Regions from separate parts of the Streptomyces sp. NPDC091682 genome, predicted to be linked through region 3. Evidence: riboswitches for the same ligand, from Rfam matches in the RefSeq annotation. Region 3 holds a riboswitch; each other region holds the start of a gene.
What was found. A riboswitch is a leader RNA that binds a small molecule or an ion and turns the genes downstream of it on or off. The one in region 3 is predicted to bind guanidine.
Positions count from the first base shown of each region.

Region 1: another riboswitch for guanidine. It lies ahead of ACIQK6_RS34930 (multidrug efflux SMR transporter); the one in region 3 lies ahead of ACIQK6_RS05150 (MBL fold metallo-hydrolase).
Region 2: another riboswitch for guanidine. It lies ahead of ACIQK6_RS05745 (Ohr family peroxiredoxin); the one in region 3 lies ahead of ACIQK6_RS05150 (MBL fold metallo-hydrolase).

Region 1 covers NZ_JBIVTH010000022.1:1,820-11,580, forward strand. Annotated here, with positions in the region: gene ACIQK6_RS34910 (ATP-binding cassette domain-containing protein) at 1-409, opposite strand, end outside; gene ACIQK6_RS34915 (ABC transporter permease) at 414-1,244, opposite strand; gene ACIQK6_RS34920 (ABC-2 family transporter protein) at 1,372-2,199, opposite strand; gene ACIQK6_RS34925 (transglycosylase domain-containing protein) at 2,386-4,827, shown strand; gene ACIQK6_RS34930 (multidrug efflux SMR transporter) at 4,841-5,161, opposite strand; guanidine-III (ykkC-III) riboswitch at 5,193-5,263, opposite strand; gene ACIQK6_RS34935 (co-chaperone GroES) at 5,318-5,659, opposite strand; gene ACIQK6_RS34940 (DUF3618 domain-containing protein) at 5,703-6,023, opposite strand; gene bcp (thioredoxin-dependent thiol peroxidase) at 6,131-6,598, shown strand; gene ACIQK6_RS34950 (HNH endonuclease) at 6,749-7,759, shown strand; tRNA gene ACIQK6_RS34955 (tRNA-Leu) at 7,803-7,886, shown strand; gene rdgB (RdgB/HAM1 family non-canonical purine NTP pyrophosphatase) at 7,976-8,590, opposite strand; gene ACIQK6_RS34965 (hypothetical protein) at 8,607-8,987, opposite strand; gene rph (ribonuclease PH) at 9,093-9,761, opposite strand, start outside.
Region 2 covers NZ_JBIVTH010000002.1:296,207-305,967, reverse strand. Annotated here, with positions in the region: gene recQ (DNA helicase RecQ) at 1-1,968, opposite strand, end outside; gene ACIQK6_RS05775 (hypothetical protein) at 2,023-3,237, shown strand; gene ACIQK6_RS05770 (UvrD-helicase domain-containing protein) at 3,322-5,388, shown strand; gene ACIQK6_RS05765 (SDR family oxidoreductase) at 5,499-6,233, shown strand; gene ACIQK6_RS05760 (nuclear transport factor 2 family protein) at 6,248-6,739, shown strand; gene ACIQK6_RS05755 (peptidoglycan recognition family protein) at 6,822-7,616, shown strand; gene ACIQK6_RS05750 (hypothetical protein) at 7,636-8,085, opposite strand; gene ACIQK6_RS05745 (Ohr family peroxiredoxin) at 8,072-8,551, opposite strand; guanidine-III (ykkC-III) riboswitch at 8,626-8,688, opposite strand; gene ACIQK6_RS05740 (hypothetical protein) at 8,812-9,027, shown strand; gene ACIQK6_RS05735 (hypothetical protein) at 9,049-9,240, opposite strand; gene ACIQK6_RS05730 (VWA-like domain-containing protein) at 9,427-9,761, opposite strand, start outside.
Region 3 covers NZ_JBIVTH010000002.1:162,577-172,337, reverse strand. Annotated here, with positions in the region: gene ACIQK6_RS05170 (cytochrome P450) at 1-1,040, opposite strand, end outside; gene ACIQK6_RS05165 (hypothetical protein) at 1,037-1,210, opposite strand; gene ACIQK6_RS05160 (cytochrome P450) at 1,598-2,788, shown strand; gene ACIQK6_RS05155 (AAA family ATPase) at 3,365-5,116, shown strand; guanidine-III (ykkC-III) riboswitch at 5,284-5,351, shown strand; gene ACIQK6_RS05150 (MBL fold metallo-hydrolase) at 5,363-6,241, shown strand; gene ACIQK6_RS05145 (PP2C family protein-serine/threonine phosphatase) at 6,341-7,432, opposite strand; gene ACIQK6_RS05140 (methyltransferase domain-containing protein) at 7,853-8,770, shown strand; gene ACIQK6_RS05135 (hypothetical protein) at 8,767-9,761, shown strand, end outside.

The sequences.
Region 1 (9,761 bases), on a different contig from region 3:
GCTCCACGCAGCGCTCCAGGTTCTCCTCGAACCGCGCCCTCGGCACCCGGTACAGCCGCCGCATCAGCCCGTACGAGTCCTTCAGCGGGAGGTCCCACCACAGCGTCGTGCGCTGCCCGAACACCACCCCGATCCGGTGCGCGAGCCGCATCCGCTCCCGCGCCGGGTCGATGCCCGCGACCCGCAGCCGGCCGCCGCTCGGGGTCAGGATTCCCGTCAGCATCTTGATCGTGGTCGACTTCCCGGCGCCGTTGGGCCCGATGTAGCCGACCATCTCGCCCCGGGCGACCTCGAAGCTGATCCCGTCCACCGCCCTGACCTGGCGTTTCTCCCGGCGCATCCGGCTCACCCGGCGCCGTACGTCAAAGACCTTCTCGACCCCGTCCAACGAGATCAGCGCATCCGCCACAGCTCTAGCTCCCCGTGCTTCGGTACGAACGGACTCCCGCGCGCCACGCCAGCGACGCGGGCAGGAACACCACGAAGGCCACCAGCGGGCTCAGGTACGCGACCCACCCGGGCAGGCCCAGCGGATCGGGACGCCCCAACACGTGCAGCGCCGGCAGCCAGTTGACGAAGGCCAGCGGGACGATGAAGGTCACCCCGCGCAGCAGGTCCTTCGCGAAGACCGTCGGCGGGTACTGCAGCATCTGGCAGCCGCCGTAGGTGAAGGAGTTCTGGACTTCGGCCGCGTCCCCGGACACGAACTGGAAGGCCGCCCCGGTGACCAGCACGGCCGCGAAGATGGCCGCCCCGGCGAGCACCATCACGGGCACCAGCAGCACCTTCCCGACCGTCCAGTCCACGTCCAGGGACCAGAGCGCCCAGCCCATCACCCCGACCCCCTGCCCGATCCGGCCCAGCCGGCGCAGCGCGAACCGGTCCGCCGCGACCTGCGCGAGCACCGGGACCGGCCGCACCAGCATCGTGTCGAGCGAGCCGTCGCGGATCCGGGCGCCGATCTTGTCGGTGTTCCCGAGCAGCAGGTCCGCCAGGCCCAGGGAGGCCGAGCAGGACCCGTACAGCAGGGCGATCTCGGGCAGGGCGAAGCCGCCGAGGGCGTCCACGTGGGAGAACATGATGTAGATCGCGACGAAGTCCAGGAGGGTGATCACCGCCTGCCCCAAGGTCGTCAGGACGAACGACGTCCGGTACGTCATCGTGGAGCGGATCCACATGCCCACGATCAGGCAGTAGCCGCGCAGCCCCTCGATCGTCGGGCCGCGCCGAGGCGCCCCGGCCACCGCGGCCTCCCGGTCCCGCGCCCGCTCCCGCGCGCGGCCCCGATCCTGATCCCGGTCCTGATCCCGCTCCCGGTCCGGTGCACGCGCCGGTACCGCCTCCAGCCCGGCCCCGGCCCCCGCCTCGGCCTCAGCCACCCTGGACCACCACCTTCCGTGTCGCGGCCGACTGCAACAGCCGCCCTGTTCCCAGCAGTACGAGCGCCCACACGGCTTGGAAGCCCAGCGCCGCGGCCGCGCCCCCGGCCCCCGCGTGCTCGCCCAGCAGGACGTCCATCGGCACCTGCAACATCGCCGCCCACGGCAGGGTCCGCACGAACTCGCCGAACCCGCCCGGGAAGACGGTCAGCGGCAGCAGCATCCCGGAGAAGAAGATCGAGGCGACGGTGGCCATGATGTTGATCCCCGCCCCGTCCATCAGCCAGAAGGCCACCAACCCCACCATGTAGCGCAGCGCGAAGCTCACCACCAGCGCCAGCAGGACGGACACCAGGAACAGCAGCCAGCGCAACGGATCGACGGGCAGCGCCAGCGGGAACGCCAGCGCCCCCGCCACCAGCGGCAGCACCCCGCGACCCACCAACTGGAAGCCCGCCCGGCCCAGATCGGCCGCGAGCCACCACAGCTGGAGGTCCGCGGGCCGGTAGAGGTCGACCGCGATGTCGCCCGTCCGGATCCGCTCCTGGAGCTCCTCCTGGAAACCACCGCCGATCAGGGCGGCGGCGGCGAGCAGCGATTGGCTCATCCAGACGAAGGTCAGCGCCTGCGCCTGGTCGTAGCCGCCGAGTCCGGGCCGCTCGTCCCACAGCGCGATGTACGTGTACGCGACGATGAACCCGAACACGGTGTTGGTGAACACCCCGGCCGCGGTCGCCGTCCCGTAGGTGGCGTAGCGCCTGAATCCGCCCGCCGCGACCGCCAGGTAGAGACCCGTCGTCCGAAGCGCTCCGTTCCGCACTCTCCGGCGCACCGTATCCCTCCGTTTCCCACGTCGTTCCTACGTCGGCCAAAGCGCGCGAGCTTAGTACGGAGGGGCGAGCCACGCGACCGATTTATGCCCGTCCGGGGCGGAATCAGTGGCCATCGGGTAGACAGCATGAGGTATAGAAGTGGATGTTTTGAACGGCGTCGAGGAGTCCTGGAGATGAGCGACCAGTCACCACCCCCTGGCTGGACCCCTCGCGACCCCGACACCCCGCCCGACGTACCGCAGCCACGGGCAGAACCGCCGGTGCCACACCAGTCACCACAGGAACAGCAGGCGCAACAACGGCCGCATCAGGGCGGAGCGGGGAAGAAGGCCCGGCGCCGACGGACCGGCTGGCGCCGCTTCCTACCCACCTGGCGCATGGTCCTCGGCGCCGTCCTGCTCATCGCCCTGCTGATCGGCGGCGCCCTCGTGGCCGGCTACCTGCTGGTCGACATCCCGCCGGCCAACGCCGCCGCCACCGCGCAGTCCAACGTCTACCTCTACTCCGACGGCTCCCAGATCGCCCGCGACGGCGAGGTCAACCGCGTCAACGTGCCGCTGTCACAGATCCCCCGGACCGTGCAGGAGGCCGTACTGGCCGCCGAGGACCGGGACTTCTACTCCGAACGGGCGGTCGACCCCAAGGCGATGCTCCGCGCCGCCTGGAACACGGCGACCGGCAAGGGCACCCAGTCCGGTTCGACCATCACCCAGCAGTACGTCAAGAACTACTACTTGGGCCAGGAACAGACGATCAAACGCAAGGTCAAAGAGTTCTTCATCGCGATCAAACTCGGCCGCGAGAAGTCGAAGAACTACATCCTCGAGGGCTACCTCAACACCAGCTACTTCGGCCGCAACGCCTACGGCATCCAGGCCGCCGCCCAGGCCTACTACGGCAAGGACGTCGGCAAACTCACCACCGCCGAGGGCGCCTACCTCGCCACCCTCCTCAACTCCCCCAGCGCCTTCGACGTCGTCTCCCACCCCCAGAGCCGCCCCCGCGCCCTCGCCCGCTGGAACTACGTACTCGACGGCATGGTCAAGAAGGGCTGGCTGACCCCCGCCGAACGCGCGAAGACGCAGTTCCCCGAACCGGGCAAGGTCCGCGCGGCCGCCGGTCTCTCCGGCCAGCGCGGCTACCTCGTCGAAGCGATCAAGGACTACATCGTCGACAACGAGATCCTCGACGACAAGACCCTCGCCGAAGGCGGCTACCGCATCACCACCACCCTCGACAAACGCCGCCAGGCCGCCCTCGTCGGCGCCGTCGACGACCAGATGGTCAGCAAGCTCGAACCCGAGAAACGGAAGGCCGACCGGCTCGTCCGGGCCGGCGGGGTCTCCATCGACCCGGCCACCGGCAAGGTCCTCGCCATGTACGGCGGCATCGACTACACCAAGCAGTACGTGAACAACGCGACCCGCCACGACTACCAGGTCGCCTCCACCTTCAAGCCCTTCGTCTTCGCCGCCGCCGTCGAGAACGACTCCCGCACCCAGGACGGCCGCCGGATCACCCCGAACACGATCTACAACGGCGACAACAAACGCCCGGTCGTCGGCGGCCGCATCCGCTTCGCCCCCGAGAACGAGGGCCAGGTCTCCTACGGCAACATCACCGTCAACACCGCCACCGACCTCTCCGTCAACGCCGTGTACGCACAGATGGCGGTCGACGTCGGCACCGCCAAGGTCAAGAAGACCGCCATCGACCTCGGCATCCCCGAGAACACCCCCAACTTCGTACCCGGCCCGGCCATGGCCCTCGGCACCCTGCAGGCCAGCGTCCTGGACATGACCCAGGCCTACGCCACCCTCGCCGACCACGGCCGACGCACCCCCTACACCTTCCTCGAGAAGATCACCAAGGGCGGCGAAACCATCGGCCTCCCCCAGCGCACCCCCACCCAGGCCATCAGCCGCGAAGCCGCCGACACCACCACGTCCATGCTGGTCAGCGTCGTGGACAACGGCACCGGCACGGCCGCCCTCGCCGCCGGCCACCCGGCCGCGGGCAAGACCGGCACCGGCGAACTCGACCGCTCGGCCTGGTTCGCGGCCTACACCCCGGACCTGGTCACCGTGATCTCGATGATGGGCCAGGACCCGGACACCGGAACCCTGGAATCCCTCTACGGCGCCCTCGGCGAGGCCCGCATCGGCGGCGGCGGATACCCCGCCCGGATCTGGGCCGCGTACACCAAGACCGCCCTGGAAGGCACCGACCCCGTCGACTTCGACCTGGAACTCCAGCCCGGCGCCGCACCGCCCCCACCGCCGCCCAGCCCGGAATCCAACCCGCCGCAGGAGACCCCCGGCGAACCCTCGCCCAGCACCCCCGAACGCCCGGCCCGACCCTCGCCGTCGAACCCGACGGGCGGCCGCAACCAGGGCGGGCAGAACAACGGCGGCCAGAACCAGGGCGGCCAGGACAACGGCGGCCCGGTGAACGGAGGCCAGGACAACGGCGGCCAAGACAACGGCGGCACCACCCAGGGCGGCGACCAGGGCGGCACCACCCAGGGCACCCAGGGCAACACCCAGGGCAGTGCGCAGGGCAGCGACGGAGGCCCCGCAGAAGGCCTGCGCCCGCCGTCGGCGTTCCTGGAATGACCGCAGCACCCGGTCAGTGACCGGAGGTCGCCTTCAGCCCCACCACGGCGACCAGCAACAGACAGATGAAGAAGATCCGGGCGGCGGTGACGGGCTCACCCAACACCGCCATACCGAGCACGGCCGCGCCGGCGGCACCGATGCCCACCCACACCCCGTAGGCCGTACCGATGGGCAGGGTCTTCGCGGCGTACGACAGCAACACCATGCTCGCGACGATCCCGGCACCCGTGAACACACTGGGCCACAGCCGGGTGAAACCTTCGGTGAACTTCATGCCGATCGACCAGCCGACTTCGAGCAGACCGGCGACGAGAAGAAGAACCCATGCCATGACGGCACCTCCGAGACGACGAGCGGTACGGGGTGCGTCGTCTTGTCGTACCCGGTACGGCGCGTCTCGTCGGGGTTCTCCCCCACCGTAGCAAAAAGCCGCGAAAAGGCCGCGAAAAGGGCTGGTGACCCGGGCCACCAGCCCTTGCTCAGCGACTCAGAGGTACAGCCCGGTGGAGTCCTCCGACCCCTCCAGTCGCTCCGCGGCCACGGCGTGCAGGTCCCGCTCGCGCATCAGCACGTACGTCGCACCGCGCACCTCGACCTCGGCACGGTCCTCGGGGTCGTACAGCACCCGGTCACCGGGCTCGACCGTCCGGACGTTCTGCCCGACCGCGACCACCTCGGCCCAGGCCAGCCGCTTGCCCACCGCGGCCGTCGCAGGAATCAGGATGCCGCCGCCCGAGCGCCGCTCGCCCTCCGGCAGATCGGACTTCACGAGCACGCGGTCGTGCAGCATGCGGATGGGCAGCTTGTCGTGGGTGGTGTTCTCGCTCACGCCCCGAACCTACCTGCCCGCGCCCGTCCCGTACCCCTCAGGGTCATCCGCGCTTGCGGCGCGCCGACACCACGAACAGCCCGACCAGGCTCACCGCGACCAGCGCGACGGGCACGATCCGGTCGACGCGCGGAGCCCCGTCGTCGTGGCGCAGACCGTCCCGCACATCCGTCACGAACCGGTTCACCGCGGCGAAGGCCCGCCCGGCGGTCTCGTCGACGGACGAGGCGACCCGTGCCTTCGCGTCCCCGATGATCGTCTTCGGGTGCATGCGCACACCGATCTCGTCGAGCGTCTCGGCGAGCTGCTCACGGCGGCGGACGATGTCCGCCTCGATCTGTGCGGGGGTCCTGGCTTCCGGCACCGCGCTGCCTCCGTCGTCCTCGTGGTCGTGTGGGGCGTAGTCCGCCATGAACAGTCTGTCAGCTTAGTCTCATGGCATACCGATCCCCTCCCGAGGAGAGTGTCACGATGAGCGAGCGACTCCAGCCGGGCGACACCGCCCCCGCCTTCACCCTGCCCGATGCGGACGGCAACGAGGTCTCGCTCGCCGACCACAAGGGCCGCAAGGTGATCGTCTACTTCTACCCGTCCGCGCTGACCCCGGGCTGCACCAAGCAAGCCTGCGATTTCACGGGCAACCTGTCCTTCCTGACGGGACACGGCTACGACGTCATCGGTGTGTCTCCGGACAAGCCGGAGAAGCTGGCGAAGTTCCGCGAGAAGGAGGACCTGAAGGTCACCCTGGTCAGCGACCCGGACAAGGAGACGCTGACGGCGTACGGCGCGTACGGCGAGAAGAAGCTGTACGGCAAGACGGTCACCGGGGTCATCCGCTCCACGGTGGTGGTCGACGAGGAGGGCAAGGTCGAACACGCCTTCTACAACGTCAAGGCCACGGGCCACGTAGCCAAGATCATCAAGGACCTGGGCCTCTGACCCCCGCCCCGGCTCCCGAACCGGCCCGCACCAACCCGGTGCGGGCCGTTCCGTTTATCGGACGAATCGACCCGTAACCGTCCGCCTTCCGGTGCCGTTGCTCCGTACGAGGGCCGCACGCGCGGCCGAACTCTACGGAGGGCCCACGTCATGAGAGACCCGCACGACCGCGACACCCTGGCCTCCGCAGTGGCCGCGTCGAGAGGCTGGGCCGACCTGATGCGGCGCCTGGGCTTCAAGGAGAGCGGAGGGCGACGCCGCATGCTGCAGGAGCGCGTCACCACCTACGGAATCGACACCAGCCATTTCGCGAAGCGAAGTCCGTGGCGCAAGTACCCCGACGAGGCCATCGCCGCCGCGGCTGCGACGTCCACCACCCTGCGTGAGGTTGCGGTCAAGCTCGGCGCGCCCCCCGCCACGGGGACTCTGTCGCACATCGTCCGCCGCATAGCCGCCGCCGGCATCGACATCAGCCATTTTCGCGGCATGCAACGGGCCGGCGTCGAGCTACCGTTCACCACGGAGGAGCTTGCGGTAGCCGCGGCCTCCGCCGACAGCGTCCGCGGCACGGCTCGCGCCCTGGGCGTGCCGGACGACAGTCGCTCCCGCGCCGCCTTGGGAAGGATGCTGAAGGCGCACGACATCGACACCACCCATTTCCGGAACACGCGAGTCATGATCTCCGAGGACGCTCTGCGCGCAGCGGTTCCGGGAGCCTTGAGCTACGCGGACCTGATGCGCGCTCTCGGCCTGCAGGTCAACGACGTGAACCATCGACGCGTTCGGCGGCTGGTGACCCGGCTCGAACTCGAAGTCAGCCACTTCAAGAGGCGCACCTGGGCAACCACACAGGCGACACACTTGCGGAGCGGCACCGCCGACACCACCCTGACCATGCTCCCCGAGGGTGCATCACGCGTTCGCCGCCCCCGCCTGCACCGAGCCCTGCAAGGGATCGGCGTGCCCTACGCTTGCGAAGAGTGCGGCAACACCGGAGAGTGGCGCGGACAGCCGATCACCCTCCAGATCGATCACATCAATGGGGACTGGCGCGACAACCATCGCGAGAACCTCCGATACCTGTGCCCGAACTGCCACTCCCTGACCGACACGTGGTGCCGTAACCGTCGTGCCAAGGCCACGGTCATCCCCGTAGACTGAGCGCAGCCCGAACGGACGAGATGTCCGAATTGGGCAACATGTCGCGGTTGTGGTGGAATTGGCAGTCACGCTTGGTTTAGGTCCAAGTGGGGTAAAACCCGTGGGGGTTCGAGTCCCCCCAACCGCACATCCATGCCGAAGGCCCCGTACGCAGTTGTCGCGTACGGGGCCTTCGAGCGTTCGCGATCCAGTGGCGTCCCGCCGGATCGACAGGACTCAGCCCAGGAGGGCGCGGACGAAGGGGACCAGGGCGCGGAAGGCCTGGCCGCGGTGGGAGATGGCGTTCTTCTCCGCCGGGGTCAGTTCCGCGCACGTGCGGGTGTCGCCCTGCGGCTGGAGGATCGGGTCGTAGCCGAAGCCGCCGGTGCCGGACGGAGTGTGGCGGAGGGTGCCGAGGAGGCGGCCCTCGACGACGCGTTCGGTGCCGTCCGGGAGGGCCAGGGCCGCCGCGCACGCGAAGTGGGCCCCGCGGTTCTCGTCGGCGATGTCACCGAGCTGGGCCAGCAGCAGGTCCAGGTTGGCCTTGTCGTCGCCGTGGGTGCCGGCCCAGCGGGCCGAGAAGATGCCGGGGGCGCCGTGCAGGACGTCCACGCAGAGTCCCGAGTCGTCGGCGACCGCCGGGAGGCCGGTGGCGCGGGCCAGGGCGTGGGCCTTGAGGAGGGCGTTCTCGGCGAAGGTGACGCCGGTTTCCTTGACGTCCGGGATCTCGGGGTACGCGTCCGCGCCGACCAGCTCGTGCGGCAGGCCGGCGTCGGACAGGATCGCGCGGAGTTCGGAGACTTTGCCCGCGTTGCGGGTGGCCAGGATGAGGCGGCTGGGCGTCGAGGTCATGCCGCCATTATCCGGGTCAGCCCGGGGTGCAGACCTTGGAGAGCTCGCTCGCCGCGTCCGCGACCGGCCTGATGTCCGGGGCGGTGTTGCCGCTCTCGATCGAGGCGCGGACGTTCTTGACGGCCGCGTTCATCGAATCGATGGCCTTGCCCAGGTCGGTGTTGTCCGTCTGGTCGCCGATCTTCTTCAGGTTCGACTCGATCTGGTTGAGCGCGTTCTGAGCGTCCTGGGGGCTGTTGCCCGCTTGGGAAACGGCCTGCTGGAGGTCGTTCGCGCCGTCCGTGATGGCCACGGCCGTGTTCGCGCAGTCCATCGCCGTGGAGATCGCGTCGCAGGCGGACAGGGCCGGGACGGTGAGTACGGCGGCCACGGCTACGGCCGCTATGCGGAGCTTCATGCGGTTCTCCCCCTGGGGGTTTGGACGCTACGAGGACGGGCGCACGGCTTCGAGACCGTGCGCCCGTATCTTCCTGGACGCCGGGGCGGGCCCGGCGGTTGCCGCCTACAGTTCGAGCGCGCCCCGCTGGATGGCTTCCAGGTCCGCGCAGCCGCCGGCGGCGAGGTCGAGGAGGGCGTTCAGTTCCTTGCGGTCGAAGGGCTCGCCCTCGGCGGTGCCCTGGACCTCGACGAAGCGGCCGTCGCCGGTGCAGACCACGTTCATGTCGGTCTCGGCGCGCACGTCTTCCTCGTAGCAGAGGTCGAGGAGCGGGACGCCGTCGACGATGCCGACGCTGACGGCGGCGACGGTGCCGGTGAGCGGCTTGCGGCCGGCCTTGATGAACTTCTTCTTCTGGCCCCAGGCGACGGCGTCGGCCAGGGCGACGTAGGCGCCGGTGATGGCGGCGGTGCGGGTGCCGCCGTCGGCCTGGAGGACGTCGCAGTCCAGGACGATGGTGTTCTCGCCGAGGGCCTTGTAGTCGATGACGGCGCGCAGGGAGCGGCCGATCAGGCGGGAGATCTCGTGGGTGCGGCCGCCGATCTTGCCGCGGACGGATTCGCGGTCGCCGCGGGTGTTGGTGGAGCGGGGCAGCATCGAGTACTCGGAGGTGACCCAGCCTTCGCCGCTGCCCTTGCGCCAGCGCGGGACGCCTTCGGTGAAGGAGGCGGTGCAGAAGACCTTGGTGTCTCCGAAGGAGACGAGGACGGAGCCCTCGGCGTGCTTGCTCCATCC
Region 2 (9,761 bases), 130 kb from region 3:
GCGCTCCGCCCGGACCGACGGCGCCGGCGCCGGCCCGGCGGGCCCGGCGGGCGCGGCGGACGGAGCGGGTGTAGCGGAGGCATCGGCCGGGCTCGCCGCCCCGCACTCCGCCAGCGTGGCGAGCACCCCCTCGGCGTACTTGGCCAGCTTGGCCTCGCCGACGCCGCCGATGGTTCCCAGTTCCTCCGTCGTGGTGGGCACCCGCGTCGCGATCTCCCGCAGCGTCGCGTCGTGGAAGACGACGTACGCCGGCACGCCCTGCTCCTTCGCCGTCCCGGCCCGCCAGGCGCGCAGCGCCAGGAAGACCGGCTCGGCCGCGGCGGGCAGGTCGACCGGCACGCGGGCGCCCTTGCCCGAGCGCGATCCGGACTCCTTGCGGGCGGGTCCGGCGGGCGCCTTCTCCTTCCGCATCGGGACGCTGCGGCGGCCGCCCAGCACCTCGCCGCTGTCCTGCGTCAGCACCAGCGTCCCGTACTCGCCCTCCACCGCCAGCAACCGCTGCGCCAGCAACTGGCGTACGACGCCCCGCCACTCCGCCGTGCTCAGGTCCGCCCCCACGCCGAACACCGAGAGCGCGTCGTGGTCGAACTGGATGACCTTCGCCGTCTTCTTGCCCTGGAGGATGTCGATGATCTGGCCGGCGCCGAACTTCTGCCGCCGTTCGTTCGCCAGCCGCCACACGGTCGACAGCAGCTTCTGCGAGGCGACCGTCGCGTCCCAGGACTCGCCCGGCGTCAGGCACGTGTCGCAATTGCCGCACGGCTCGCCCGCCTGGCCGAAGTACTCCAGCAGCCGCACCCGGCGGCAGTCGACGGTCTCGCACAGCGCCAGCATGGCGTCCAGGTGCATGCTCAGGGAGCGGCGGTGCGTCTCGTCGCCCTCGGAACCCTCGATGAGCTTGCGCTGCTGCACCACGTCCTGGAGGCCGTACGCCAGCCACGCCGTGGCCGGCTCGCCGTCGCGGCCGGCCCTGCCGGTCTCCTGGTAGTAGCCCTCGACCGACTTCGGGAGGTCGAGGTGGGCCACGAAGCGCACGTCCGGCTTGTCGATGCCCATGCCGAAGGCGATCGTGGCCACCACCACGACCCCGTCCTCCCGCAGGAACCGCGCCTGGTTCGCCGCACGCGCCCGGGCGTCCATGCCGGCGTGGTACGCCACGGCGTCGATGCCCTGCTCCACCAAGAAGGCCGCGGTCTTCTCCACCGAGGCCCGCGAGAGGCAGTAGACGACTCCGGCGTCACCGGAGTGCTCGCTGCGGATCAGCTCCAGCACCTGCTTGAGCGGGTTGTTCTTCGGGGCGATCCGGTACTGGATGTTCGGCCGGTCGAAGCTGGCGACGAAGTGCCGGGCCTCCTCCAGGCCGAGCCGCGCCACGATCTCGGCGTGGGTGGCCTCGGTGGCCGTCGCGGTCAGCGCGATCCGCGGCACCTTGGGCCAGCGCTCGTGCAGCATCGACAGCGCCAGGTAGTCGGGCCGGAAGTCGTGACCCCACTGGGCGACGCAGTGCGCCTCGTCGATCGCGAAGAGCGAGACGCTGCCCCGGTCGAGCAGCCGCTGGGTGCTCTCGGTGCGCAGCCGCTCGGGGGCCAGGTAGAGCAGGTCCAGCTCGCCGCCGAGGAACGCCTGCTCGACGGCCTGCCGCTCGTACGGGTCCTGCGTCGAGTTGAGGAATCCGGCCCGCACCCCGAGCGCGGTGAGCGCGTTCACCTGGTCCTGCATCAGCGCGATGAGCGGCGAGATGACGATGCCCGTGCCTTCTCTGACGAGCGCCGGGATCTGGTAGCAGAGCGACTTGCCGCCGCCGGTCGGCATCAGCACGAGCGCGTCACCGCCGCCGACGACCTGCTCGATGATCTCCTGCTGTTCACCGCGGAAGGAGCCGTACCCGAACACGCGGTGCAGTACCTGCAGGGCGTCGGAGGTCGCGGAGGTGTCGGAGGTCTCGGGGGAAGCGTCGGGAAGTGCCATCCGTGAAGCCTATCGACACCCACCGACACCCGGCGCCGCTAGTAACATCCCGGGATGGCGAAGACGATCAAGAAGTTGACCCCGGAAGCCGGGCGGACCGACGCCGCGGGCCTGCGTGCGTTCGACGCGGACGCCCTCGCGCGGTGCGCGGCCGACACGGGCCAGCCGTGGTGGCGCCGCGATGCCTGCGCCGAGGCGCTGGCCGGGCGGGTGCCGGAGCGGCGCGTGGCCGCGTTGATCGCGTGCGTCCAGGACACCGATGACGTGAGCCACGTGCGCATCGCGCTGCTGGGCCTGCTCGCGGACCGCCCCGAGCTGCTGCCCTGGCTGCGGCACGAGGACCGGCAGCAGGACGGCGCGTACGGCATGGCCGAAGCGGTCCTGGGGGCCCGCGGCGCTCTCGGCGACCTGACGGCGGCGGGCGCCCTGGCGACGCTCGCCTTCGATCCGTGGCGTCATCGGCGGGAGACCGGCGAGGCGGGGCTCGACGCACTGGCCGCCCGGCACGGGTCCGAGGCGGTGCTGGCCGAACTCGGCGGGGCCCGCCCCGAGGACCGCTCCATCGCCGTCCGCCTGCGGGACCGCGCCGGCGGGGACGTCACCGATGCGCTCGCGGACCCCGACCGGCAGGTCGCGTTCCGCGCCCAGGCGCTCCTGACCGACCCGGGGCGGTTGCGCGCCTACCTCGCCGAGGCGCCGACCGAGGAGGCGAAGCTGTGGGCCGCGTACGCGCTGCACCGACTGACCGAGGACGTCGCCGAGACCCGGAGGCTGTACGAGGAGCTGGGCCGCCCCCGCGTCGAGGTGACCGGCCTGGACGAGGAACTGCGCACGGCGATCGTCCACGAATACGGTCAGTGGGCCGAGGAGCGGACCGATCCGCGGTGGCGGATCGAGGCCCTGTGCACGGAGCCGCCGCCGGCCACCGGTACGGCCGAGCAGCTGCGGCGGGCCTCGGCCGCGCTCACCGCCGCGGGCATCGCGCCGCAGCCGCCGATCTCCTGCGCAGAGGACAACGGAACGGGGGACGGCACGTACCACGTGATCCGCTACGGCCAGAGCGGCGCTGCGGTGCTCATCAGCACCCTCGGCCGGTTCGCGACCGGTGACGACGACGATCCGGCCGTGCGCCGCGCGGTCGAATCGGCCGGCTTCCGCTGGCTCGACGAGGCCGTCGGCTCGATCCAGGTCACCGACCTCGGCGTGTACTACTTCGGCAGCCGCGACCCGCTGAAGGTCGACACCCTGCTGTTCTACTGGCAGGACTGAGAGGAGGCGCTGCCCGGTACGCGCCCTGCCGCCACCGTTGCGTTCCGCCCTATGATCGTCACTCCGCGTACGAGGGGGCTGGGTATGGGGGCAGGCGGGGCGGCATCGCAGCGGGCGCAGGACGCGCGGCGGCAGGAGCGGTTGCTCCGGGAGCAGTGGCAGGCCGCCCGCCGGCAGGCCCTGCGGTGGGGCGCGGTCGGCGAGGGCGAACAGCGGGTCCTCGCCCAGCTGTTGGTGCTGACCGCGCGCGGTTGGCGGCTGCTCGTCCACCGGCAGTGGTCCGGGGCGCGGACCGCTGACGCCGACATGCTGCTGGTGGGACCCGGCGGCGTCTTCGTCATCGACGTCACCGCCGGCGGCGAGCCGGGCGACGAACACGCGACCGGGCTGCTCGGCGCCACGAAGGCCGCCGAGAGCGCGGTGGCGTCCCTCGGCATGTCACCGGTCGCGGTCCAGCCGCTGCTGGTGCTCGCCGGCCGGCGTTTCGACGCGAGCCGTGGCCGGATACGGCTCCTGGGCGAACAGGAGATCGGCCCCGTGCTCCTCTCCGAGCGGCACCGGCTGCGCGCGGAGTCCGTCCGGGCTATCGCCGATCACCTCGAGCGGGTGTTCCCCGGTTACGCGGGGGCGACGGTCGACCAGCAGCCGCCGCCGGCACCCGAGCGCCACCGACCGGGCTCCCCGGACGGGCTGTTCGATCTGGAAGGGCTGCGCGACGCGGCCTTGAAGGGGGCGCGGGAGGCCCCGATCGAGCAGTGGATGACCTTCCTCCACCCCGATCAAGTGGCACTGGTGCGCCGCAACTGGGCCGGCCCGGCCCGCATCAGCGGACCGGCCGGCACCGGCAAGACGGTCGTCGCACTGCACCGTGCCGCCCACCTGGCCCGGCGGACGACCGGCCGCATCCTGTACGTCACCTTCGCCAACAACCTGCCCCGGGTGCAGAGCACCTTCCTCAAGGCCATGGCCCCGGCCGTCGCCGACCGGGTGGACTTCCGCAGCCTCCACTCCTGGGCGCAGGAGTTCTTGCAGGAGCGGGGCGTACCGGTACGGCTGCACGGGGACAAGGCCGAGACCGCCTTCAGCCTCGCCTGGAAGAACGTCGGCCGCGGGAGCAGCCTGGCCGAGCTCGACCCCGCCCCCGCCTACTGGCACGAAGAGATCGACCACGTCATCAAGGGGCGGGGCCTCACCGGCTTCGACGAGTACGTGACCGTCCCGAGGCGGCGGCGGAAGGCACGCCTGCACCGTGCGCACCGGCAGGCGGTGTGGGAGCTGTACGAGGCGTACGAAGCACTGCGCGGCGAGCGCGGCGTGCACGACTTCAACGACGTCCTCTCGCTGGCCCTGGCCGAAGCGGTCCGCCGGCGCGAGCGGCCCCCGTACGCGGCCGTCATCGTGGACGAGGTCCAGGACCTCACGCTCGTCGGCGTGCGCCTGCTGCACGCGCTCGTCGGTGACGTGCCGAACGGTCTGCTGCTCGTCGGCGACGGCCAGCAGACCGTGTACCCGGGGGGCTTCCGGCTCACCGACGCGGGCATCGACATCCGCGGCGACCGCGGGCAGGTGCTGCGCACCAACTACCGCAACAGCAAGCAGATCCTGGAAGCGGCCCTCACCGTCGTGGCCGACGACGCCTTCGAGGACCTCGACGGCACGCACACCCCGGGCCGCCGCGACGTCGACCTCACCTACCACGACGGGGACGTCGTACGCGTCACCCGGCCCACGGCGGAAGCCCACGACGGGGAACTCCTGGACGCCCTGCGTTCCCTGCCCGACGGCGCGCTGGCCGACACCGCCCTGCTGTGCCCCTCCATGCGCGCTCTTCGCCACTACCAGCGGCTGCTCACCCGGTCGGGCATCCCGGTGTGCCCGTTGGAGCACTACGACGGCCGCGCGGTCGGCGCGGTGAAGCTGGGCACCTACCGCAGGGCCAAGGGCCTGGAGTTCAAGAACGTCCTCCTGCCCCGGTACGACGCGGTGTTCGCACACGGGACCCCGGCCGGCGCGGGCGGTACCCAGACCCCGGAAACGGCTCGGGAGCGCGAGGAACTGCTCCGCAGCCAGCTCTTCGTGGCGATGACCCGGGCCCGTGACCTGCTCTGGCTCGGCAGCGTCAGCACGGAGCGGCAGGGGGCCGCAGGCTAGGGGGTGGGGAGGCCCGCTGCCAGGGTGCGGTGCGTCCTGGTCGGCCGGCCGCGGCTTGTCCAAACTCGGTCGGGCGGAGTCATCCGCTTCGAACGAGGAGCAGGACGGGTATGAGGAACGAAGCCAAGGTCGTGGCCATCACCGGAGCGAGCAGCGGGATCGGGGAGGCGACGGCGCGGCGACTCGCCGCCGACGGCCACCGGCTGCTCCTGGGCGCGCGGCGCAGCGATCGGCTCGCTGCGCTCAGTCGGGAGATCAACGAGGCAGGTGGTACGGCGGCCTTCCAGCGGCTGGACGTCACCGACGCCGCCGACGTACGGGCCTTCGTGGCCGCCGCCCGGGAGCAGTACGGGCGGTTGGACGTCATGGTCAACAACGCCGGGGTGATGCCGCTCTCGCCGCTGGACGCTCTGAAGGTCGATGAATGGGACCGGACGATCGACGTGAACGTCAAGGGCGTGTTGCACGGGATCGCCGCCGCCCTGCCGGTGATGCGCGCCGGGGGCGGCGGGCACTTCGTGAACGTCGCCTCCGTCGGCGCGTACGAGGTGTCGCCCACCGCGGCCGTCTACTGCGCCACCAAGTTCGCCGTCCGCGCCCTGTCCGAAGGGCTGCGCCAGGAGTCGGACGGCACCGTCCGGGTCACCCTGGTCTCTCCGGGCGTGACCGAGTCGGAGCTGGCCGAAGGCATCTCCGACCCTGCCGCGCGCGAGGCCATGAAGGCCTATCGCGCCGTGGCGCTGCCGGCGTCCGCCATTGCCGGAGCCATCGCCTACGCCGTCGCCCAGCCGGCCGAGGTCGACGTCAACGAGATCGTCGTACGCCCTGCTGCGAGTGCCCAGTGACCGCGGGGACCGAAGTGACGTACGAGGACCTGCTGCGCCGACTGCGGGTCCTGGAGGACAAGGAAGCCTTGCGGCGGCTCATGATCCGCGGTTGGCGGGCGCTGGACCGCAAGGACTGGCGGGCGTGGATCGAGTGCTGGGCCGAGGACGCGGTGCTGGAGTTCGAGCCGTGGGGAGAGGTCCGCGGCAGGGAGGCGGTCCGGGCGAAGGTGGAGGAGGCGGAGGCACACTTCCCGAGCATGCAGCACCACATCCTGAACATGGACTTCGAGGTGGACGAGGACCGGGCGACGGGCGTCGGGTACATGTGGTTCGTCGCCGTGACGGGGAGCGGGCAGAGCTCTTCGCCCTACTCCATGGGCGGTCCGTACGACTGGGACTTCCGCCGGGGTCCCGACGGGGGCTGGTACCTGGTCCGCCAGCGACTGGGCGTCTGGTGGACCGCCGGGGAGGACACGCCGCCGGGCCTCGGCCGGGCGGTGTCGTACGCCGAGGACTCCCGGTAGGGCCACCGATGGTGGTACGTCCGGGGGGTGCGCGGTGTGTCTGCGCGGCCGGTGGCGGCACGGTCCCCTTCAATGGCGCCGCATGACCTCCTCCGCACTGCACCAGCCGTCGGCACGCGCCGCGGCCCCGTACACCCGCCGGTCGGTCCTCACGGGAGCCTTCGCCCTGACCGCCGCCGCGGCACTGCCGCTCGCCGCGGCGGGGCGGGCGTACTCCGCCGCCACCCCGGACATCATCGGCTGCGCCGCCTGGGGTGCGCGGGCGGCGTCCGAACCCGTCGTCGTCCTCGCCAACGGCCCGGAGCGGATCATCGTCCACCACACGGCGACGGCGAACGTGACGGACTACTCGAAGCAGCGCGCCGTCGCCCTCGCCCGCGCGATCCAGACGTACCACATGGACGCGCAGGGCTGGATCGACACGGGCCAGCACTTCACCATCAGCCGCGGGGCCTTCGTGCTGGAGGGACGCCACAACAGCCTGGCGGAGCTGCGCACCGGCCACCGCCAGGTGCGGGCGGCGCACTGCGTCGGCCAGAACACCGTGTCGATCGGCATCGAGAACGAGGGCACGTACACCTCGCAGGACCAGCCGGCGGCACAGTACGCGGCCCTGGCCGACCTGTGCGCCCACATCTGCGACCAGTACGGCCTGCCCGCGTCGGAGATCTACGGCCACCGCGACTTCAACGCCACTTCCTGCCCCGGCGACCGCCTCTACGCCAAACTACCGACCCTGCGCAGGGACGTCGCCGCCCGCCTCGGCACGCCCCTGTCGGAGGAGGCGGTCGACCCCATCGAGGACCTGGTCCGCCAGGCCACCGGTCGGCCGGCCTCGGAGTACGCGGAATACCTGCCGGCCGGTCTCCTGCCCTGACGGTCCGCCGCGGCCCGGGCTACAGCCGCCAGTACGTACCGGAACGGGAATCGACGTGCACCACGTGGCGGCCGACGCGCACCACGTGGTGGTCCGGGCCGGACCAGGAGCCGCACGCGCCGTCGGCGGCGGGCAGCTCGGTCCAGATCTCCAGAAAGGTGCTGCCGTCCGGGTTGGTGCCCCGCTCGACGAGGTCCGCACCGTCCCACCGGAAGGTGCCGGCGTCTTCGCCGGGCTCGCCCGTGAGGTGGTGGAAGTGCACCTGGGAGCCGTCGAAGGACGTCTCACCGGCGAAGCCCCGGCTGTCGGCGTAGTACGACCCGGCCTGCAGCCACACCACTTCGCGGTCCTCGACGAGGGGTCCGCCGTCGCGGCTGATGCCGCGCCGCAGCCAGGCGCCGTGCTCGGGCACGGCGACGCCGGGGCCGTCCGGGAGGTGCTCGCCCCGCGCGGACTCAGGCGCGGTCATCGGCGCCGGACTCGACGGACTCCACGGCCCCGGCGAGCTCGTCCACGGCCACGAGCGTCAGCGGTACGTTGCCGCGCACGGCCTGCGAGTACGGGCAGACCGCGTCCGCCCGGTGCAGCAAGGGCTGGAGGTCCGCCGCCCGCCACCCGGGCACGCCGACGGTGAGCGTCACCGCGAGGCCGTAGCCGGCGGGCGTGTCCGTGGTGCCGAGCTGGACCTCGCACGCCACGCGTGCGGTGGCGGCGTCCGCCCCGAACTCGGCGGCGACCTCTGCGAGCGCGGAGGTGAAGCAGGCGGCGAAACCGGCCGCGAACAGCTGCTCGGGGTTGGTGGTGCCGGGCACCTTCTTGCGCGGCGGGGCGAGGCGGACGTCCAGGCGTCCGTCGTCCGTGCGGACGGATCCGGTACGTCCCCCCGCGGCGTGCGCGGTCGTCCGGTACAGGCTGCGGGTGAGTGGCACGGTCATGGCGTACGCCCATCTTGCTCGACGAGTACGCTGCCCGGGTGCGGACAGCGGACGGCGCTGCTCGTGCAGCACCTCGCGCGTCGTCGTGCGTAACCGGGTACGGCGCATCTCGTCCGGGGCCTTGGACCGGCCGCCCGACAATCTAGCAACGCCGGCCGCGGTCCGGGGACGTCCCCCGCGGTGAAGTTCCTCACGGGGCCCGGCGCCGGCCCGGCGGCCGGCGCCGTGGCCCCGCTCCCTACACTCGGCCCGTGGACGCGATGAGATGTACCTACTGCGGTGGCGTCGGCCTGGAGCCGGGTTTCGTCGAGGACGCGGGGGAGGGCGCCCGGGGGTACGCGCGCTGGATCGCCGGGGCGTTGGAACGCGGCCTGTTCGGCGGTGCCAAACGGCTGGGAAAGCCCCGGCGGCGCATCGAGGCGTACCGCTGCCCGCACTGCGCCCACCTGGAGCTCTTCGCCACCGAGCCCGTCTGACGGTCGGCCGCTGCGCCGGATTCACGGCGCGTGGTGCTGGATGCCCCGCTGACCGGGCACCCGGGTCGACCGGGGAGCGCCCGAGAGGCGGCGGTCGGCCCGCTGCCGCCGGCCCGGGAACGGGTTGCGCCGCACGGTGGCGCTGGGGGCCGCGATCAGAAGGCCGACAAGTGCGAGGACCGCGACGAGGATGAGCACGTTGACGAGGTTCATGGTCCTGCCTTTCGTCGAGTGTTGATTACCTGTCACTACATCTTGTTACCGAATCGCGGGATGCTAAACACAGAGGGTGACAAGGCGTGCCGTCCGGGGTCGCGTTGGTGCCGTGCCGACAAAGGCCGCCGGAGGCCCGTCACTTGGTGAACTGCCCGCAGCAGACAGGGCCGTCGGCCGGCGGGGTCACGTGGCCAGGTCGACGCGTACGGTCTCCACCCAGGGCGGGGGCGCGGGCGGGGCGCTCCCGACCAGCGCGGCGATCAGCCGGCAGGACGGCGTCTCGTCCGGCCACGGCGTGAACCCGTCGGTCAGCACGACCACGACGTTCGGCCGGTCGGGCAGGGCCAGGGCCGCGCCGATGCCGACCCGCATGTCCGTCCCCCCGCCGCCGGCCAGGGTCACCTCGCCGGCACTGCGCACCCGGGTCACGGCGTGCACGTCGGCGTCGCACGCGAGGACGGCGACCCGGTTGCCGCCGACCCCCACCTCCCGCAGGACGCCGGTGACTTCGGCGAGAG
Region 3 (9,761 bases):
GCCAGCGGGGCGCCGAGGCAGTAGTGAATGCCGTGGCCGAAGGCCAGGTGGGCGGGGGTACGCGTCGGATCGAAGCTGCGGGGGTACGGGAACTGAGCCTCGTCGCTGTTGGCGGAGATGATCGAAATCCAGATCCGCCCGCTTGCCGGGACGACGGTCCCGGCGATGGTGAGCTCCTCGAGTGCGAACCGGCGGACGCCCAGGGGGAACGGCGGATCCGAACGTAGCGTCTCTTCGATGACGTCGCGGATCGCGAGTGTGCCGTGGCGGACGGCATCGAGCTGCTCGGGGTGGAGGAGCAGGGCCGTGATGGTGTTCCCGATGAGGTGGACGGCGTTGTCGTAGCCGGCGAAGAGGATGAGGAAGGTGATGGACACGAGCTCGGACTCGGTCAGGCCGTCGTGTTCGTCGCGCGCTTGGATCATGGCGGAGAGAAGGTCGTCCGTGGGCTCCTCCCGCTTGGCAATGATGATCTCGACGAGGTAGCGGTACATGCTGCGCATGGCCGTCCGGGAGTCCACGGCTGCTCCCGGGGCGGGCGAGAGCAGGGTGTTGGTCCACTCGCGGAAGTCGCGCCGTGCGTCGGCCGGAACGCCGAGCAGCTCGCAGATGACGTTCATCGGGAGCGGGTTCGCGAGCACGTCCACCAGGTCGATGTCCGGGCCCGCCGGGGCCGCGTCCAGGAGTTCGGCGGCGAGGGTTTCGATGCGCGGGCGAAGGTCGGCCATGCGGCGGGGAGTGAATGCCTTCGACACCAGTCGCCGCAAACGCGTGTGGTCGGGCGGGTCCATGTTGAGCAGGTGGGCGTCGAGCTCCGGCGGCATGGAGGACCGGTAGGAGTCGCGGGTACGAGCGTTCGCCTTGTTCAGGGACAGCCGGGGGTCGGCCAGGGCGGCGCGGGCTTCGGCATAGCCGGTGATGACCCAGACGGCTTCCCCGTCGGGTGTCGTCGTGGCGTGGACGGGCCCGGCGCTGCGCAGCTGCGCGTACCGGCCGTGCGGGTCGGTCATCAGAGCGTCGTCGAAGAGGGGGACGATCACGCGATCACCGATCCGGCTCCGGCTCCGGCTTCGGTTCCGGCAGCGCGAGCGCGGGGGGCGACGATCGCCCGGTTGCGGAGCCGGATCTTCGATCGTGGGGACGACCTGCTGATGAGCAGTGCCACGAAGGAGGCCAGGCAAACGGCCACCGAGACGTACGTGATCAGCACCGCTCAGAACCTCCCTATGCTGCGGGCCAGTGACCCCGCAAGTGATCGACGAGGTCGGCGACGCCGGCGGGCGCATCGCGGGAGGGCCTCGAGGCCGGCGTAGGACACCATAACCCGTCTTCCCGGGGCGAGTTCAGAGGGGCGGAGGCCGCCGGCCGTTCCGGGGCCAGGTCGTCGTCTCGTCTCCTGTGAGTGGAAATCCGCGCATCCCCACCGAGGGAAGTCCGCCGAGGAACATGCCGTGACAGAGGCCGAGTGCCCCGCTTGCGGCGGCCCACATCTGGAGACGCGGACCGGCCAAACGGCGTCGCGGACACGGCTCGGCCCGGTGCACGCGTCCTTCAACAGGCCCGTTGTCCGGCCGTGATGACGAATTAGGGTGTGCTCATGGATCTTCAAGGCGAGCTCGCCACCCACCCCTATGCCGCGTACCAGCGGCTACGTGACACTGCGCCGGTTCAGCGCATCACCGGGCCCGGCGGCGAGCCCGCATGGCTCGTCACCCGGTACGACGACGTCCGGTCAGCCCTCGCGGATCCTCGGCTGTCCCTCGACAAGACCCATGCGGCGGAGGGCGCGTACCGCGGCCTGTCGCTACCGCCGGCCCTGGACGCCAACCTGTTGAACATGGATCCCCCCGACCACACCCGTTTGCGCAAGCTCGTGGGCCGCGCGTTCACGCCTCGCCGCGTGGAAGAGCTCCGTACCCCGATCCGACGCACCGCGGACGACTTGCTCGACGCCCTCGGCACGCACGGTCGAACCGACTTGATCGCGGCATACGCGGCACCACTGCCGATCACCGTCATCTGCGACCTCCTCGGCGTCCCGGACGACCACCGCAAGGACTTTCGCGGCTGGACCAACGAGCTGATCGCGCCGGACCCCAGCCGCCCCCAGGCGGCCAAGCAAGCGATCGGCGCCATGCTCGCCTTCTTCACCGAGCTCATCGCGCACAAGCGCCAGCACCCCGCCGACGACTTGCTCTCCGACCTGATCGCGGTCCGCGACACCGACGGCGACCGCCTCAGCGAGGACGAACTGACCTCGCTCGCCTTCCTGATCCTCGCCGCCGGCTACGAGAACACCGTCCAGCTCATCGGCAACGCCGTTCATGCCCTCCTGACCCATCCCGACCTCCTGGCACGCCTTCGCCTGGACCCGTCGAAGCTCCCTGAGGCAGTCGAGGAACTGGCGCGCTACGAAGGGCCGGCGCTTCTGGCGATCCGCCGCTTCCCCACCGAGGACGTGACGATCGGCGGGACGTCCATCCCTGCAGGAGAAACCGTCCTGCTGTCGCTGTCCGCGGCCAACCGCGATCCCGCCCGCTTCTCCCGCCCCGAGCAGGTCGACCTCGACCGCGACACCTCCGGACACCTGGCGTTGGGCCACGGAATCCACTACTGCCTGGGCGCTCCGTTGGCCCGCGCCGAGGTCGAGATCGCACTGTCCGCGCTCCTCGAGCGGTTCAGCAGCCTGACCCTCACCGAGACCGAACCCCAGTGGCGAACCTCTCTGCGGGCCCGCGGCCTTCTCGAGCTGCCGGTGGAGTACAAGGCCGCGCGGCCGCTCGCGTGAGAGTCCGGTGAGGCCCCGCGCCTCCGGACCCCGATACGGTTGTGGGCGCGGCACGCGAAAACGCATGCCGCGCCCACGACCGTTCCGAGCGGACGCGCAGCTCTCCACCGCCTCAGCGCTCCGGCACTTCCGGCCCCGGCACTTCCGGTGCGCTCGGCGCTGTCACCCGTGGCGGTATGACGGCGGCCCGGACGCGATCGGTGCCACCGCTTCGAGGGTCCGCTGGACAGGGGCCGTCTCCAAGGTTCGGATCGCCGTCACCGTGCCCCGACCGTCCGCGAGGTAGTGGTGGAAAGCGGCGGTGTTCTTGCACAGGGCGTGAGGCGAGGGCCGGCGAGCGCCAACGATCCTACGAGGGACGGAAGACGGACCCCGGCCGACCGCCGAGAACGCCGACCTCGACGTCACGGGACGAGGCCTGCGCGCGGGCGCCCGTCGATCCGTCCGTAGACGTGGACGCGCAGGGCTCGTTCCTTGTCGAACGGCAGCTCTCAGGTATTACTTGGCGGGGGATCAGCTCACGCATTCCGCGGGAAGTAGATCTTGGATTGCCGGACGACAGCAGGGGAGATCTCGGTGCAGGGGCCGTCAGTATCATGGCGTTCGATCAAGAAGTGCGAACAGGCATGGCTCCAAGGCGTCGCGCAGCTGAGGTCGGGCAATCCGGCCGCCGCTGCCGAGTCCTTCCGCTCGGCCCTCGAGCACAATCCGCTCGCGGCCGATGCCTGGCTAGGGTTCCATGCCGTCGGGCAGCTCCAGGACCGGGCGGTCGAGGCCATGTACGGTCAGGCCCAGGACTTCGGTGCCCTGCGGAGGAAGCTCCAGACCCCCTTGTCCTCCCGGTTCCAGATCGGGGGCTACGTGAACTTCCGCCTGGAGACGGACCGTGACCTGTGGCTCGCGCGGGCGGCGAAACTCCTGGACGACGGCCTGCTCGAGCAGGCGTGGAACATGCTTTCCCATGCCGTGCTCGACTGCGACGAGACCCGGTTCGTTTGCGCACGGTACGCCTTCCTGAAGAGGGACTGGCCACTTCTGCTCACCTTCGCCGAAGGGATTCGGAACTCCTTCCTGAGGGACGAGTCACAGCTCTACGTCGCGGCCGGCCTCATCGCCCAGGGCGTTTCCCACGAGGCGCTCAACGTCCTGAGACCGCTCCCGCAAGCGCTCGGCGACAACGCCGGCTTCCTCGGCGAAGTCGCCTATCTGCGTGGCCGTGCCTACGAGGAGCTCGACCGTGCCGAGGAAGCGCTGAAGCACTTCCAGACTGCGTTCCGATACAGCCCCGGCCTGGGCGACGTGGCCCAGCGTGCCCAGGCGTTGACCCCGCCGACCGCACCCGCACCCGTACCTGCACCCGTACCGGCCCAGGCCGCCCCGACCGTGCGGGAACAGCGCGGGAACTCCTCCGGCGGCACCTTGAGCGACGAGGAGCGTTCGAGGTTGCTGGACGAGGCGATGGCCGAGTTGGACGGAATGGTCGGCCTGGCCCCGGTGAAGCGCCAGGTGCGGAGCCTGTCGGCCCAGCTGCGAATGGCGGCAGTGCGCAGGAGCCAGGGCCTGACCGCGGCGCCTGCTCCGCAACACCTGGTGTTCGCCGGACCGCCCGGCACGGGCAAGACCACCGTCGCCCGCATCGTCGGCAGCGTCTTCGCCGGACTCGGCCTGCTGGAGCGGGGCCACGTCGTCGAGGTGCAGCGCGTGGACCTCGTGGGACAGCACCTGGGCGAGACGGCGATCAAGACGTCCCAGGCCATCGACCGGGCGCTCGACGGAGTGCTCTTCATCGACGAGGCGTACGCGCTGTCCAACACCGGCTACTCGGGCGGTGACGCCTTCGGGAAGGAGGCCCTACAGGTACTGCTCAAGCGTGCCGAGGACGACAGGCACCGCCTGGTCGTGGTTCTGGCCGGGTACCCGGACGAGATCGCAGAGCTCCTGTCCACCAATCCGGGCCTCGCTTCCCGCTTCAACACCCGGGTGGACTTCCCTGCCTACGCGGCCGACGACCTGGTGCTGATCGCGGAGTCGTTCCTCGAAGCCCAGGGCGATTCACTCACCGAGGAGGCCGCGAACGCGCTGCGCGTGTCATGCGACCTGGCCGTCACCCGAGACCTGATCGACCGCCTCGGCAACGGCCGCTTCGCACGCGAACTCGTGCGGAAGGCCGCCGCGGCGAGGGACCTGCGCGTCTTCGACCGGATCGGCCACTCCGGAGTTCCGTCGCCGGACGAGGTCACCACGCTGCACCTGGGGGATGTGATGGACGCGTACCAGGAGCTCACGGGAAGCATCGCCCCCCGGCCCGCTGCGGCTCCGGAGGACTGACCCGCAAGCCCGCCGGAGCGCGCGAGCCGAGTCCTGGCCTGCGACGTGTCACTGTCGCAGGTCCGTGAGTTCGCCATCGGGGTGCGCTTCGTCCAGCGAGCGAGAGCGGTGCCGCCGCGCGGACGCCGGGTAGCGGAGCCGTCGATCGATCTCGTGGTAGCGTCGTGCCGGAGGCTCGTAGGTGCCCGCCCCGGACGAGATGTGCGCCGTACCCGGCCTGCTAAGACGACGCACTCAGGAGGCGTCATGGCCGCAGCCCCATCCTTCATCGACTTCGACCGTCCGGTTTCTCGGCCCCGCGAGTTGGACGTCCGCTGGATCCACGGCTCGCCCTCGTCCAAGCACAACACCGACCCGGACATCCAGGTCCATGAGTACGACGAGCACACGGTCATCCTGCGGCAGAACATGGCGATCCACTACGAAGCGCCGTTCCTGTTCCTGTTGTTCGGCAACGACCGGGCGGTGCTGATCGATACGGGAGCCACCGCGTCACCTGAGTTCTTCCCCTTGCGCGCGGTGGTGGACCGGCTCGTCGACGGTTGGCTCGCCCGCCACCCCCGCCAGGAGTACCACCTGTTGGTGTTGCACACGCACGCCCACGGCGACCACGTCGCGGGCGACGGCCAGTTCGCCGACCGTCCCCACACCACGGTGGTCGCAGCGGAACTCTCCACGGCCTGGCAGTATTTCGGATTCGACGAGAACCCCACGGCCGTGACAAGGGTCGATCTGGGTGGCCGCAGCCTCGAGTGCCTGGCCACCCCCGGGCACCACGAGGCGGCCGTCACGTTCTACGACGCGTGGACCGGGTTCCTGCTCACCGGCGACACGGTCTATCCGGGCCGCCTCTACGTCCAGGACTGGCACGCCTTCGCGCGGACCATCGACCGCCTGATCGAGTTCTGCGAACGCAGAACGGTCACCCACCTCATGGGCTGCCACATCGAGATGACCACCGAACCGGGCGTGGAGTACCCGGTCCGCACCACCTACCAGCCCCACGAACCGCCACTGCAGATGACGACCGGCCATCTGCACGAGATCCGCGCCGCACTCAACGAGATGGGCGACCGGCCCCGCCGACTCGCCTTCCCCCTCTTCGTCATCTGCCCGGACGACTGAGCCGCGCTCCAGAGGCACTGCCAATCCGGGAAGCGGGCGAAGCGCCGCTGGCCGAGGCGCACACGAAGAGTGGCCGCACGATTACGGCTGGCGACGGGCTCAAGGCTCGCACAGGCGCACGGCGAGGGCGGCGATGTCATCGTCGAGGCGGCCCTTGCTGTGGCGGAGGAGATCGCGGTGAAGGGCCGTGAGCAGTTCGTCGGGTGGTGTCGGGGGCTGCCTGCGCATCCAGGCCGCCAGCGGGAAGAACTCGCCGTCGCGGGCGCGGGCCTCGGCGATCCCGTCGGTATAGAGGAGCAGCAGGTCATCGGGGGCGAAGTCGAAGGTGTCGACGCTGTAGTGGTCGCCGATCAGCTCCGCGAGGCTGAGCAAGGGGGAGGGGGTGGTGGACTCGAGGGTGAGGACCTTCCCCTGGTTCAGGAGCAGCGGCGGGGGGTGTCCGCAGTTGAGGATGTCGATGCGTCTACCCCCGTGCGGGATCTGGACGAGGAGGGCGGTGGCGAAGCGCTCCAACGGCCCCTCGGGCGGAAACGCGCCGTTGTAACGGGTGCTGCTGGCGTCCATGCGGCGTGCGACGTTGACCATGTCGATCTCGCCGTACGCGGCCTCCCGGAAGGCGTTCACGATCGCCGCGGCCGCTCCCACCGCCGGCAGGCCCTTGCCCCGGACGTCACCGATGAGCAGCCTGACCCCGAACGGAGTGTCGACCACCTCGTAGAAGTCCCCGCCGATGCGTGCCTCGGCCGCCGCCGCGAGGTACAGCGACTCGATCTCGATGCCGCCGAAGCGGCGCGGCAGGGGGCTGAGCACCACTTGCTGTGCCGCGTCGGCGACGAGCCGTACCTGGAAGAGGGTGCGCTCCCGCTGGAGCCGGACATGGCTCCCGTACGCGGCGGCGACGGTGACCGCGATGATCCCCGCGGCCGTCCACCACGTCCCCAGGTCCGGGAAGACGAAGCTGAGGCCGATCATCAGGATGAGACAGACCGTCCCGAGCAGGACGGTCGGCAATACCGGCCACATGGCGGCGGCGAGTGCCGGCGCCGCGGGCAGGAGACGGCTGAAGGCCATTTCCGGCGGAGTGTTGTACGCCAGGCTGGCGATGACGACGGTCAGGATGACCGGCGACAGCCGCACAAGTCGTCCCGGGCCGGGGCGCCTGCGTAGCCGCGGCCGTCCAGACTCGATCACACTTCACAGGATATCTACGTAATCGGGTCATAGCGCTCTGACGGTCGAGGTCGCGGTCCCCCAGTTGCGGACAGTATCTGTCCGCAAGGGTGTGCACTCTCGGTGTGTCGAGGCACCGACAGCCGCGGGAGGTCTACGCCGAGGGGGCCTCGGCCGGACCGGCTGACCGGTCGGTCCGCGACGACGTGGGGCACGGTCGTTCGGTCGTCCGGCCGTCCTCGGGCCGATCGGACGACCGTGGCCGGTCAGCCCGCACGCGGCGGGACCCGGATGCTGCCCCGTGTTACTCCAGTCGGCTGACGTGGCGGATCCGAAGTGCCACGATGATCCGTGCTTCAACAGTGTGCCGGACGGGACGCGGTGAGTGCGGTGACAGCGTGTCCCGGAGGCAGCCCTACCCCACGAAAGGGCGGACACCCCATGCACGTCACCCCCCTCTTATCGTCCTTGGGTCGCGAACAGGGCACGGCCGCGGACGATCCCATACGGTTCTACTACAGTCACAAGACGCAAGAGATCCTGCACAAGTACGGTCCGGGTCCCCGCGTCCACTTCCACGTGGGCCTCTACCCGGACGGTCCGCCGGACAGCACCGTCCCCCAGAGCGTGTTGAAGCAGCGCCTGTTCGATGCGCAGGAGCGGATCGTGCAGCATGCGGCCCGGTCGTGGGGCGCGTACGAGGAGTCTCCGCGGCGCCTGCTGGACATCGGCTGCGGCCTGGGCGGGACGTCGCTGTACTGGGCGCAGGAGCACGGAGCATCGGTCACCGGCCTCACCGTCGTAGCGGAACACATCCCGATCGTCCGGCACTTCGCACGGCACGCCGGGGTCGGGGAGCGGGTGAAGCCCGTACTGGCGGATGTGCACGACCTCGACGAGACCTGCGCGTACGACGCCGTCTACGCCAACGAGAGCAGCGGCTACACCGATCGGACCCGACTCTTCGAGGTCGTGGCCAAGGCGCTGGAGCCCGGAGGATGGTTCGGGATCCAGGAACACTTCGTGGGCCGTTCCACATGGCGCGAGTTCATCGACGGCTACTACAGAACGCGACTGGGACTGAGAGGGGAATACCTCACCGCGGCCGAGGCGGCCGGGTTTGAACTCGTGCACGAGGAGGACGTGACGGACTTGGTGGCGGAGTTCTGGGTGCAGTCCATGGCGTGGAACACCGCCGAACTCGACCGGCTCCGCGCGGGCGCCGACGCCGAGCCCGGCGCCTGGACCGGCGAACGGCTCGAACAGTCGACGCTCGCGCACAGCAGGTTCTTCCGGCTCTGGCGGGACCACGCGGTGCAGACGCGGCTGCTGCGCTTCCGGCTCGGGAGCGGCCGATGACGGCGTCCCCGGCACCATCCCCGTCCCCGTCTCCGTCCCCCTCCCCGTCCGCGGCACCCGCACCGCCACCGGCGCCCCGCCCCTCGCTCCTCGGTGCGCGCCTGCCGTCCTTCTACTGTCCCCTGGAGCGCAACCTCGTCCATCCCGAGGCGAAGCAGGTGGAGGCACGGGCGGTCGAGTGGCTGGACGCCTTCGGCATCTACCCGGATCCGGTCGAGCGCGCATGGGGCCTCGCCACCCACAGCGCCGACTTCTCCTGCCGCATCATCCCCGACGGGAACGTGGACGCCCTCCTCCTGTTCACCCAATGGAACTACTGGGCCAACGCCGTCGACGACTGGCAGGACTCGGGTTCCGACGAGGTGGGGACGGGTGTTGTCGTCGAACACGGCGTACGTCTGCTGCGCACCATCGAGGACCCGGGGTCATCGGTCCTGCCCGACGGACCGATGACCCGTGCGCTGCTGGACCTGGTGCGCCGCACCCATGCGGTGCTCACGCCCTACGAGCTGCGCAGGTTCGTTGAGGGGACGCGCGACTGGCTGCTCGGAGCGGCCTGGCGGGCCGCCCGGGCCGAGGCCGGGACCATGCCGGGGCTGAACGAGTTCGTCGCCATGGGGCCGCTGGCGAACGGGACGCGCTTCTCGCTGACCTGGTCCGACGTCGCCCGCGGGGACCGGCTGCCGGCGGAGGTGCTCTGCTCCCGTGCTCTGACGGCACTGACGGATGCGGCGGGATTCGTCGTCAGCGCGGACAACGACCTGTTCTCCTACGACAAGGACGACCACGTGGAGCCGAAGGAGGTGAATCTGGTCAATGTCCTCGCCCATCAGGAGAACTGCTCGCCCGCCGGGGCCGTGCCGCTCGCGGTGGCCCTGCGTGACCGGGTGATGGTCCTGTTCATGACGCTGCGGGCGCGGGCGGAGGTCGGCGCGGACGAGGAACTGCGCCGACACCTGGCGGCGTTGGGTCACTACGTGGCCGGCTCCAT